Regions from separate parts of the Paenibacillus odorifer genome, predicted to be linked through region 4. Evidence: riboswitches for the same ligand, from Rfam matches in the RefSeq annotation. Region 4 holds a riboswitch; each other region holds the start of a gene.
The links. A riboswitch is a leader RNA that binds a small molecule or an ion and turns the genes downstream of it on or off. The one in region 4 is predicted to bind cyclic di-GMP.
Positions count from the first base shown of each region.

Region 1: linked by a shared signal. The riboswitch ahead of PODO_RS04610 (glycosyl hydrolase) and the one ahead of PODO_RS03150 (transglutaminase-like domain-containing protein) in region 4 are both predicted to bind cyclic di-GMP.
Region 2: linked by a shared signal. The riboswitch ahead of PODO_RS29020 (NPCBM/NEW2 domain-containing protein) and the one ahead of PODO_RS03150 (transglutaminase-like domain-containing protein) in region 4 are both predicted to bind cyclic di-GMP.
Region 3: linked by a shared signal. The riboswitch ahead of PODO_RS10165 (DUF6612 family protein) and the one ahead of PODO_RS03150 (transglutaminase-like domain-containing protein) in region 4 are both predicted to bind cyclic di-GMP.

Region 1 covers NZ_CP009428.1:1,089,462-1,092,673, reverse strand. The annotation lists gene PODO_RS04615 (glycosyl hydrolase) at 1-99, opposite strand, end outside; gene PODO_RS04610 (glycosyl hydrolase) at 253-1,803, opposite strand; cyclic di-GMP riboswitch class I at 1,816-1,895, opposite strand; gene PODO_RS04605 (sugar phosphate nucleotidyltransferase) at 2,032-3,212, opposite strand, start outside.
Region 2 covers NZ_CP009428.1:6,646,735-6,649,946, reverse strand. The annotation lists gene PODO_RS29030 (EAL domain-containing protein) at 1-875, shown strand, start outside; gene PODO_RS29025 (hypothetical protein) at 986-1,558, shown strand; cyclic di-GMP riboswitch class I at 1,716-1,802, shown strand; gene PODO_RS29020 (NPCBM/NEW2 domain-containing protein) at 2,061-3,212, shown strand, end outside.
Region 3 covers NZ_CP009428.1:2,402,790-2,406,001, reverse strand. The annotation lists gene PODO_RS10170 (NADH-dependent flavin oxidoreductase) at 1-870, opposite strand, end outside; gene PODO_RS10165 (DUF6612 family protein) at 983-1,831, opposite strand; cyclic di-GMP riboswitch class I at 1,949-2,040, opposite strand; gene PODO_RS10160 (response regulator transcription factor) at 2,354-3,025, shown strand; gene PODO_RS10155 (HAMP domain-containing sensor histidine kinase) at 3,022-3,212, shown strand, end outside.
Region 4 covers NZ_CP009428.1:726,746-729,957, forward strand. The annotation lists gene PODO_RS03135 (glycosyltransferase family 2 protein) at 1-511, shown strand, start outside; gene PODO_RS03140 (GtrA family protein) at 498-905, shown strand; gene PODO_RS03145 (class D sortase) at 1,008-1,673, shown strand; cyclic di-GMP riboswitch class I at 1,787-1,869, shown strand; cyclic di-GMP riboswitch class I at 1,944-2,024, shown strand; gene PODO_RS03150 (transglutaminase-like domain-containing protein) at 2,038-2,847, shown strand.

The sequences.
Region 1 (3,212 bases), 360 kb from region 4:
CGGAAGACTCTTAACCTCTCCCCAAGGCAGCAAGGAAAAAATAATAAACACCGGTAACATAGTAAACAACAATCTGTTTTTCTTATAATATTTACGCAAATAAATCCTCCTTTCGGTAGCTGTACTGCCTCTACAGGTGCTAAATAAACATACCTGTTATCGGACAATCGTCTTCTGACCTAATGAGGACTATAGCTTAGTAGCTCTGCAATAATGCAGAGCCACTAAGGATCGACCTTTAATTTTCATCAATCAGGAGACATCCGGAAGAAAAAGTGCACTTGCTGGAACTGTCTCTTTAGCTTGACTAGCACTTTCCCACATCAAGCGGACTCTCGCATCGCCTTCATTCTCGTAATACTCCACCTTGATATCGTATAGCCGACCAGCCTTCAGCGTTATAGTGCCCTTACGCTCAGTACCACTTTGCTTAGTCCAACTATCAATCACGGATTCCCCATTCACCCAGACACGGATACCATCATCTGAGGTAGTGTAAAATGTATATTGCTCATTATATAACGGCTTAATTTTACCGCTCCAACGTATGGAGAAACGATCAATCCCGAGGGAGGCATCCGGCGAGCCTTGCCGCCAATTGAAATCGATTATTGCATCAGTTCTATTAAGAGCTGCTGCTCCCGACAACAACATGTTGTTGTAATACTCTCCTGCAAGCCCCTTCGCGAGAGGAATTGCTGCCTCCCCCTCTTCTTCGGAAGGTGCCGGCGCTGGTGCGGCGCTAGGTGTCGGTGCCAGACCAGTATTTAATTTATCTCTGGTCAGGGTGTAGTTGCTATTCATAAATGTTTTGATTGTGTCTGCACTGTTATTTTCGTAAAGCATTTTTCCCCAGCTCATCATATACGTCCATTTACTTTGCGATTGCTGAAGCTTCTCCAGATTAGGCATTTCACCATTCTCCCCGATCGCAATCGGTTTGCCTGCGGCTAGACTCAACAAGCTGTCATAGTATTTTTGCTGGTAATCATTTTCGTATATATCTGCTGCCAGAATATCTACTTTATCAGCACCTGGATAAGTTAGCGCATAAGGATCTGACCAAACATTGGGAGCATTCGGACTCCATACCCATAACAAATTATTTAATTTATGAACGTTAACAAAACGGTCATACATTATATTCCATAGTTTAGAAAAGTTATTTTTCTTCCCCCACCAGAACCAGTTCCCGTTCATTTCATGATAGGGTCTCCAAAGCACCGGAACATTGGCATCGCGCAAGCTTTTTAAAGAGACTGCCACCTTATCAAGCTCAGCGATCAGATTATTATATTGCTTGGTACCCGGTGTAACGTAACTATCGAACTCACTCTGGCTGAGTGTTTTTTTCACATTATCCCAGTCATAAGAGGTGCCCGGCAGGTTAGCATGAAAAGTCATAGCTACGATCCCGCCCGCTTTATTCCAGTTGATGGCGCTGTTCACCACATTTTGACGTTGCCAAGCCATCGTTGCTTCGGACTGACCACTGATCGCACCCATTTCATAACCGTGAAGAGCCGCATATTGTCCGCTGGTTCCCTTCAGCATATTGTTAATTTCATCTGGACTTTCTAAATAGTCATGTTGACCAGCAATAATGCCTTTTCCTGAGATCGAGTAAAAATAGTTAAGCAGCTTTACGGCTTCAGGTGAGGCACCTGGGGTAACTGGCGTTCCAGAATTTGAAGCAGCTATGACAATAGACGGCGAAATCCCAACAGCAAGCGGAAGTGCAGTCAGAAACAGGACGAGTGACAGAAATGCACCAAACAATCGATACGTACGGTAAGCTTTCAAAATATTCTCCCTTTCGGTAGCCAGGCTGCCACTCTTTCGAAGGCCCTATAGCTTTGCGTCCCTACCTTTCGATAGGTTTGCCTTTTCAATTTAAGAGAAATAATCTCTCTTACCGTAAGTATCGACGACAATTAATGATATATTTAGTGTTTTTATGACTTTTTTTGATAATTGAGTCAATTTACCTGTTTCAAGAAATTTTGAATTGGTTAAATAGATAGGTTAGACCTATGAAATGAATTGTTGTAGTTCTATATCATTCCAGTCTAAAGTAATACGAATGTTATCTTCTTCTACTAATTCAGACCCCGTCTGTACCTCTATAAACTCAACATCCGTCAAAGCAAGGATCGCGTGTTTCGTTCCTTCCGGTATACGTACCACGTCCCCAGCCTTCACATTATGTTTTTTCTCATTCAGCACAATACTTGCTTCGCCGCTGACGATTGTCCAAATTTCACTACGCTTGCGATGTAATTGATAGCTGATATTATTCCCCTCGGATATAAAAATCCGTTTGGTCAGCACTTCATTGCCTTCATCATATTTCACATAATCAATAACTTTGTAATGGCCCCAGCGGCGTTCCTCGTACATCGGTCTCTGTTCAAAGGTCTTCAGCACTTCTTTAATCCGTGGGCTCTCAGCTTTATGGGTAACTAGAATTCCATCCGGGCTAGCCGCAATGATCAGATCCTTCGCACCAATTACCGTAATCGGAATGTCCAGCTCATTAATCAAGCAAGTCCCCTCAGAATCCGCCGTCACAAAACCTTTTCCTACATGCTTGCTGCTCATTTCCTCTGTCAGCGTATTCCACGTTCCAAGATCCTTCCAGAATCCATCATACGGCTGCACCACAATATGTTCTTCTTTCTCCACCACTTCATAATCAAAGCTGATGGAAGACAATAGCTTATACTGCTTCTGCAATTCTTCATATCCTAAAGGCAACCCTTTACGCTGCAAAATATCTAACAAGTACCCTAAACGGAAGGCAAACACTCCGCAATTCCACAATGCATTTTGCTCGATGAGCTGTTCTGCTTGTATGCGGTCTGGTTTCTCTTGAAAGTGACTCACCTTCATAAAACCATTCCCCCCCGCCTCTTCAGTGGTAGGAATAATATATCCGTATTTCTCTGAGGCATGTTCAGGAACAACACCCATTAGTGCCAGATTTGCTCCACTTTCCAGCATGGTCCCCTCAAGCATAGCTATGGTATCGAAAAAGGATGCTTCTACATAAGGGTCAACAGGCAATATTGCTACCGTCTCCGCTGGAGAAACACCTGCCACTGAATAAAGATAGGTAGCTGTTAAGGCGATAGCCGGAAAAGTATCCCGACGCTCCGGTTCAACGATAATCGGCACATGACTTCCCAGTTGGCTTTGTATCATTTCTACTT
Region 2 (3,212 bases), 890 kb from region 4:
ATACGATACATAAGTTAGAAGAAAATGTGATTACGATTAAGGAAGCTGAAGCGCGAGATCTTCTAGATTTCTGTAACGATCATATGGAGTCCGGGAAAATTGAATTTCGTATAGATGACCAAGCATGGAGACCTCTATCCGAGATGTCTACTGTAATGGATATGAAGTGGATTGATGAGGTTATCACTAAGGGTCTTGTTACTTGTTACTTCCAACCGATTGTGAACGTAAGGGAAGAGATTTTTGCATACGAGCTTTTATCGAGATTTAAAAAAGAAGATGGATCCCTTATCTATCCTAATGAGATCTTTGCGGCAGCACGGAATCGTGGGCGTTTATATGCTTTAGACCGGTTATGTAGAATGACTGCCGTAAAATATGCTGCGCCCTTAAATAAAAAAACGTTTATTAATTTTATCCCTACATCAATTTACGCTCCAGAGTTCTGCTTAAGATCAACGGTTGAATTGGCTAATCAATTAGGTGTCGATCCCTCTCTTTTTGTCTTTGAAGTTGTTGAAACGGAGAAAGTGGATGATCTCGCTCATTTGAAAGCTATTTTAACATATTACAAGGATCGGGGATTTGAATACGCTTTAGATGATGTTGGGGAAGGCTTCAGCACAATCGAGATGTTATTGGAGCTTAAACCTCATTACATGAAGTTAGATATGAAATATGTTCAAGGCGTGTCCAGTGATCCGAACAAACAGAAAATAGCTAAACAATTTTTAGAAAAGGCTTTAGAAATCCAATCTGTTCCTTTAGCAGAAGGTGTGGAGTTTAGAGAGGACTTTGAATGGCTTAAGCAGAGTGGTTATCAGTTGTTTCAGGGATATTTATTTGGAAAGCCTGATCCTATTCCCAAACAGTAATCCTAATGAGTATATATCGGTCCAGAGGATGAGATGAATTTCAGGTCAGAGTCTGAGTACAGCCAACCCCCGGGGTTGTATAATTTAGGTAATTTGAAAAGGGGGACGGGATGGATATGAAATGGCATCAATTTGTAACGCGCTGGGCGGATTCTAGGGGCTTTGATGGACGAGAAATTGATTATCAATGGCCTTCTCCCTCATTTCCGGTCATCAGTATTCGTAGTAATTTAGGGCGATACTCAGGTCAAAAGTATGGTCATGGAAGTAAACCCCGTGTAAAGACAGCCGTTGGTTTAATCGCTATTGGAGATGTAGCTGTCGGATTGATTTCCATAGGTGCGATAAGCGTGGGCGTACTTTCCTTAGGAGCAATATCACTGGGAATGTGGTTAGCGATCGGAGCAATAGCACTTAGCTGGCTTGGCTTCGCAGTGGGAGCGATTGCGATTGCAGGAGTGGCTGTAGGAGCGATCGCAATCGCGGAAAAAGCGTTGGGGGCCATCGCCATAGGGGATACGGCGTTTGGTGCGATAGCGATAGGCAGGATCGCTGGGGGTGCCATAGCTATCGGACAATGGGCATATGGTGTAATCGCAGTTGGCGAACATGGTTTCGGATTAATTCCCATCACGGGCGATGTGTGGAATTGGTTCCGGCGTTTGTTCGGATCGGGGAGTTAAGTAGACCTCCAGTCCTAAAGGATCCCATTCTCTTCCGGAATATTCGATAAATAATATCTATCACATAAGAAAAACTAATTGCAATTACCTATACTCATTTCATACCAATTAATCATGCGATCAGATCTAGGCTTATGTTACTCTTTGAATGTATTCGAAACTTCATAGGCAAACCTATGGAAATGTAGGGACGCAAAGCTATAGGGACTAAGGTTATCATAACTATTGTCAGCCAGCTGCCAAAGAGTGTGTAACGCTTTTTGTTAAAATATAAGAAAGTATAAGTTATACACCTATACTTAATATCTTATATTTCTCGCTTAAACGCTTACCGTCCTTATAAGGACGCCGAAGGCGTTTATGCTTGTTAAGGTTTAATAAAAATTAAGTCTTAATTTTTAGGCGACTTTATACGCAATCAAGCTACTCTTTTGGGGTAGTTTTTTTTGTGCCCATTTTTGGGCACTGGAGAGATTCATATGACATCTGGGGGTAAGAAGAGATGAAGAAAATGATTGCGATCGCTACATCGGCGGCCATGTTGGCCAGTTTTTCGAGTGAGGCAGGTTATGCTTTAGCAAGTGAGGCAAGCAAGGTAAAGGTAACAAAAACAGTCGCGCAAAGTAAGGTCAACTTATTAAGCAACGCTTCGGTTATTCCGTTTGAGCTGTACGGCAAGGATGTTCTAAATGCCTATAATGAGGTTTTTAGAATGAATCCAGCAAATATTAAAACCATCACAAATAACGGTGGCAACTACTCAGGCTCACCTATAGCTAAGGCTATGGATGGGGATATGAGCACGCATTGGGAGACTGGCAAACCGAATAGTTCAACGTTTACGAATGAGGTTGTGTTTGTTTTCAATGAGTCCGCTGAATTAAATAGAATGGTATATGCCGCTAGGCAATCCGGTGCTAAGGGTAAAGGCTTTGCTCAAGAATTTGATATCTATGGCTCCACTACAGATGCGGGCGATTTCACACTCGTGTCTTCTGGGGAATATACAGGCTCAACCGGTGATGTAGTGGAGATTCAGTTTGTACCTACGGCCTTTAAGAGACTTAAATTTGTCTACAAAAAAGCAAACCAGGATTGGGCGAGTGCAGCTGAGTTTTCTTTTTATAAAGAGGATAGTGTCTCTGCTAAAATGAAAAATTTATTTACAGATGATACCTTGAGCCAAGTTAGTACAGCCTTTGATACGGCAGAGAAATTAACAGCTTTAGAAAATGAAGTACAAGCACATCCACTGTATGCGCAGTTTAAAGAAGAGATAGAGAATGCAAAGATCCTTTTGGAGAACCATCAGGTAGAGGTAACAGCAGCCAAGGTTTCGAAGCTAAAAGGGTATGGTACAGCCTATGAAAATGCCTATAGCCAAGCTTATAGAATGCCAAATGCAAACGTATCAAAAGTAACGGTGAACGGTGGAAGCTACCCAGGTACGAAGCCTGAATATATGCTGGATGACCAGCCCACTACGCATTGGGAAACGAACAAAAACAATGATGCAAGCTTCACGAATGAAGTCGTGTTTGAACTAGCGCAAGCGGAAGTGCTGGACAGAGTGGCTTTTTTGGCTAGAGATAACCGCAAAGGATTCCCAGAGGCTTTTGAAATCTATGCATCAGAGACGAGTAAAGGAGAGACC
Region 3 (3,212 bases), 1.7 Mb from region 4:
ATCTTCTGATGCAGATACTTTTTTAAAATCCCCTAATGAAATATGCAGATAATCCAGCTTTTTATCAGCTAATTTATCAATAAGATAAAAGGTGTCTGTGATTTTAATGCCAGGCTCTTCATATTCTTCTGGAGAAAAACGATAACCGACAATAAAATCCTTAACCTTTGAATTGTCAACGACAGCAATAACTGCATCCACTAATTGGTTAATGAAATTAAATCTTTTCTCTAAGCTTCCGCCCCATTGATCTTCACGACGGTTGGAGTGTGGAGAGAAGAATTGTTGGACTAAATATGTGTTTGCTCCATGAATTTCTACCCCATCGAATCCAGCTTGAATAGCACGTTGAGTCGCTTTTTTAAAATCCTCAATTACACCGAAAATTTCATCTTCTGTTAATGCTCTTGGAATTTCTGCATTCAGACGTTCGGCAGCAATGGCGCTGGAGGAAACGGGTTGTACGCCACGCAATATTTTTGAATCTGTCATTCTTCCTGCATGGAAAAGCTGTAAAATAGCTTTTGTTCCATTTCGTTTAATAGTAGATGCTAATCGGCTAAGGCTAGGAATAAATTGATCGGAGGAAACACTAAGTTCACCTTCCCATCCTTTTCCACCCTCCTGTACATTTGCTGCCGCAGTGATGACCGCACCTACTTCGCCCGTTCTTAGCGAATAGTATTTCAATTCATCTTGTGTTACTACACCGTCATAAAAGCTCATTCGGGTGGTCATTGGAGCCATAACCACTCGGTTTTTTAATGTCAGTCCTCTGCGAAAAGTTAATGCTGTGTCTAGTGCTATCATCTTTTTCCCAACTTTCATTAAATTATATTTAGATAAAATATTATATACATGCGCATACATATAAATTACAGCAATGATTTATTCTTGTCAACTAATAAAGAACTGCTGTTGAATACAACAAAAAGCGCTGTTCAGCGGAACAGCGCTTTTTGCTCGATATGAATCGTCCTTATTATTCTAGTTCGGCCGGTTTTACAATGGCTGTACCTTTATTATTCTTGGAATATTTAGCTTCGATTTTCGTGGTGTATGTATCTTTGGCTCCGTCACTTACCAGCACATAACTCAGATCGACTGTCAGCTTTTCCGTTTGCCAGGTCTTAGTATTGACGAATAATTTCCACGTTACGCTTTTGGGTTGAACTGTCTCACCATCCCAGAGGTTCTCCTGGTCATAGAGTTTGATTATCCCCTTAGCTGCTGTCGGATCGGTTACCGTGAATTGTAAGACCGTTTGTGCGCCAGCCGTGCTGACTTTCATGGATTTTTTATAACTTTTGACCGAATCAAGCATGGAAACAGGATCGTATTGGCCTTTAGAGTAAAAGGCATCCCATTCCGTTTTCTCCAGTCCAAGCCAATACTGTGCATCAGGATCGATCGGCTCCCCGTCATCGTCGTAACCTTCATCTTCAGATTCATCGATCAGTTCACTTCCGTCTACAAGATAGTAAAACTCCTTGTCATTGGCATATAGACTGTACGATGTTTCTAAAAGACTACTAGCGACAGTGCCTGCTGCGGCAAAATTCGGCAGACGGTTGATATCCAGCTTCAGAGTGTTGGTGTTGCTGATACGCACCCCGCCGCTTTGAATATCCTGTTTTTTGGTCACATCCAGATGGAAATTCTTTATTGCTTTGGAGGCTGCCGTTACTTTGCTGATCATCTGATCCGCGGTTACTACTGTTGAGGTAGCTGCAGACACTACTCCTGGATTAGACATCCATCCGATCGTTCCGGACAGCAATAAAGCACCTACTGCCAAACTAGTACCTATTGTTTTGAAAAAACTGTTCATGTACTTCCCCTTTCGGCCCCTTGCGATAATGTAACGCCGTATAGGTCGAAATAATAAAAGAGCTCAAAATAGACTACATATTCTTAGAGCTATCCTTTATGCTTCATAAGACATCCCTATGGCGGCCTGGCGATCATTTCCTTCTGTCGAAAGGCTTTAGACCCATGGCTTTGTGTCATCATCTTTCGATGATTTTACCTTTAACGCGGACATTCAATTAGTTTTAATAGATTAGGGACGCATGTCCCACCGCTAATTTTATCATGGTTATAATTACCTGTAAACGACTTATCTTCCATTCGAATTCGCTATGATACTCAGAAGAAATACTAAAGTTTTGCATTTTTCCAATTCGTCCAAGTTTTCCAGATATCTGAGGTTCAGCTGAGTTATACTATCAATCCGTTTCGGTATATCACTATGCTATGATAAGTATGTTTTTTAGTTTCTCTATCCATCCAAACATTTTCTTAATATATAACTCTTATAATTATTTTAGTTTTCTTAGAAAGGATGATTTTCATGGTTAATATCCTTGTTGTCGAGGATGATATAAAGCTTAATCAAATTATCTGCACCTATCTTTGCAATAATGGATACGACGCTAAAGGGTGTTTAAACCCACGAGAAGCATATGATTTGATGTATAACAGCCTGTATGACCTTATCATCTCAGACGTTATGATGCCAGAGATTGACGGCTTTGAATTTGCGGAAACGGTTAGGGCTATTAACAAAACGATCCCCCTTCTTTTTGTTACCGCTCGTGATGATATTTCCTCAAAACAAAAAGGGTTTCGCGCTGGAATTGATGATTACATGGTCAAACCGGTCAATATGGACGAACTGGTAATGCGTGTGGGCGCTTTACTTCGACGTGCAAATATTGCCCACGAAAAAAAACTGAGGGTAGGAAGTCTTATGATGGACGCGGATGATATGACAGCAACGGTAAACGATGAGGAAATCCCTGTGACGGTACGGGAATTCAACATACTCTACAAAATGCTTTCCTACCCCAAACATACCTTTTCCCGTGCCCAGCTAATGGACGAGTTCTGGGGCATTGGCAGCGAAACCAGCCTGCGTGCCGTAGATGTATACATCGTCAAACTTCGCGACAAGTTCTCTTGTTGTGTGGACTTCAAGATCATGACAGTGCATGGGCTTGGCTACAAGGCAGTGCTGCAATGAGTAAGAGGCAGGAGCAGCATGCCCGGTTCAAGTCCAAGCGTTTTTCATGGAAAGAGTTTTTGTGGACCTTTATTGTGCTGTCCACGCTAACAGCAGGTCAAGCACTTATATACGACGCCTACATTTCAGTAGAACGCGTTCCAACTCAATACATCTTTGGAATCACTGGATATTGGATCATTGTTGC
Region 4 (3,212 bases):
TTTCCGTCTTATTGACCGTAAGGTATGTGATGTCCTGCGGGGACTTAAAGAAAAGAACCGCTATGTCCGAGGTTTGGTGAGCTGGGTTGGCTTCAAGCAGACTATGGTGGAATATGAACGGGAAGAACGTTTTGCCGGAGAAACCAAATATCCGCTGAAGAAAATGATTCGTTTTGCGTTAGATGGCATCACCTCTTTTTCACATAAGCCGCTTAAGATTGCTACGTATATTGGATTCTTCCTTTCATTCTCTAGCTTTCTCTATTTATTTTTCGTCTTGTTTCAAAAGATATTTTTCACCTCCTGGACGGTTCCGGGCTGGGCTTCCATTGTAGGCGTCAATCTGCTCTTTAACGGTATCGTTCTGATGCTGTTAGGTGTGATTGGGGAGTATATCGGACGGATTTATGACGAGTCTAAAGATAGACCGCTATACATTGTTAGTGAGACTAAAGGCTACCAGAACGAAGAACAACTGGACCGCCGGAAGGACCACAATGATGTCAGATAAGAACTTGCGTGCTGCATTCATACAGTTCCTTAAATTTAATGCCGTAGGTTTGCTCAATACGCTTATTGATTTTGTGATTTTCACATTGTTGAATTCACTAGGGATGGTATACGCATTGGCGCAGGTGATCTCCTATAGTGCAGGTACGGCGAATAGCTTTATTTTGAATAAAAAAGTAACCTTTCGTGATCGCAACCGGGGGAATAAAGAAGGCTTCGACCGCGTGCAGCTGGTCAAGTTTATCGTGCTGAATCTGGTAGTGCTCGGAATATCACTGCTGCTAATGCATCTGTTGACAGACAGACTAGGTATTCAAGTCTTGATCTCAAAGGTGCTGGTTACATTTATCACGGTGATCATCAATTTCTTTGGAAGTCGTAAATGGGTATTTTAAACATTAATTTCAGGCAGAAGGAGTTGCTATGCTTAAAGGCAAGTAGCTGTTTCTGCTTGATTTGTATATAACCATAGAAACAATATACGGAGGTGAATAACATTGCGTAAATTCTCCTATCTACTCATACTGGCTGGGATACTTATCATGTTATATCCGACAGCTAACGAATGGTACAACGACAGGCAGCAGGAGAAGTTATTAGAAACGGCTGAACTAAGCACTGCCGATAGTACTCCCCAGCCAGATTTGAAGAGCAGGTATGCTGAAGTTACTCAGCTGTTAGCAGAGGAATCGGTTCTGGATGCTCAGGCACAGCCCCAACCCCAAGAGACAGAAAAGCCTGAACCGGAGATTGAGGTCGGTGGCAAAGTAATCGCACTAATTGAAATCGGTAAGATTGATTTGAAGCTGCCTGTATTAGAAGGGGCTACAAAAGCTAATATGAAACATGCTGCAGCCCATATGAAAGAAACGGCACCCCTTGGAGAGATCGGAAATGCTGCAATCGCGGCGCATCGGGCTAGAACTACGGGTCGTTTGTTTAACAGATTGAATGAGGTTGTTGTGGGGGATGTTATCACGGTAAAGACTAGTGATCAGGTGTTTAACTATGAGGTATACGATATTTCTGTTGTAGATCCGAGTGATGTCTCCGTTCTTGACGGGAATGACAAGGATAAGATTCTTACTCTGATTACATGTGATCCGCTAGTGAATCCAACGCATCGGCTGATTGTTCATGCCAAATTAACAAAAGGAGAATAGTGAATGACAAGAAAACACAAATACCGGGAGATATTTATAAAATAATGGGTAATCTAGTAAATTAGGTCTTGTTCACAACTATAAATATGATAGTATTATACTATGAAAGCTAAACACGATAACGGCAAACCTTCCGAAAGGTAGGGACGCAAAGCTAAAGGGCCTTTTCCCGAAAGGATGGCAGCCAGCTACCGAATGAAGAGGCTTTTTTTGTTTGTTTCAAATGGATTCTATCAACTATATCTAGTAAAGCTAGAACAGATAGAGCTTATACGATAACGGCAAACCTATCGAAAGGTAGGGACGCAAAGCTAAAGGGCCTTCCCGAAAGGATGGCAGCCAGCTACCGAAAGGAGTTTTATCCGTGAAAAAGGTTTATTTTATGCTGGTGGCGCTGTTCGTCCTAATGACTTCAGTTCCGGTAAGTACAGCTCAAGCTGCAAGTGCAGATGCCAGCTGGTTGATTACATCCAAAGTGGCTCAAGGTGTTATTGGTATTAACTATGATATTCCGAAAGATAAAAGAATCAAACTCATGATCACCAAAGATAACAGCAGCTATACTTATAACTTGTATGCTTCTGGACAAGCTGAGGACTTCCCTTTGCAACAAGGAAATGGGACTTATAAGGTTTCGGTTCTGGAGAACACAACCGGTAATAAATACAAAGCGTTATATTCCGAAGTAGTAGACGTAACCATGAGTGACTCGAATTCCGTATATTTGGGCTCCGTACAGAATGTGAAATGGAGTTCTTCTGATAAAGCGATTGTCAAAGCTAAACAATTAGTACAAGGCAAAACAACAGACGAAGAGAAAGTTAAAGCGATCTATAACTATGTAGTTGCGAATGTACAATATGACTACTCTCTTGCTAATAGTGTAACTACTGATTATATTCCAAGCATCGATAAGACATTGACTACTAAAAAAGGGATTTGCTATGATTACGCTTCTCTTTTTGCCGCAATGCTGCGGAGTGTAGATGTTCCTGCTAAGTTGGTAATGGGGAATACAAGCTACGTTACGCAATATCATGCCTGGAACGAAGTATTGCTTAATGGGAAGTGGGTTACCATTGATACTACAGTGGATGCAGGACTTGCAAAGAGTGATAAGAAAACCGATTTAATTAAAGCCTCAAGCAAATATACTGCGGCAAAATACTATTAAATTCGCCGCTAGAAACATAACTCTATTAAATAAACAACTAGCTTAATTATTAAGCTAGTTGTTTATTTTTATATTAGGGGTTGCTTTTCTATTAATAGTTGGGGTATTATAGGTAAGCGTTGTTAGACAGCGTACAGGCGATACAGACGAGGCTGATAAAAAGCTTCGAAAAATAAAGCTTGCATTTCTGAAAACAACATGATATATTATAAGAGTTGCTGCTGAGACATTAAACGGCGCCAACGAGAACTTGATCTTTGAAAACTGAACAACGAGTGAGTAGGAAATCACGCAAGTGATATCCAAAATTAGAGAATTAATTTTCTCGTCAGATGTTTCAAAATGAGCATATGGCTCTTTTCAAT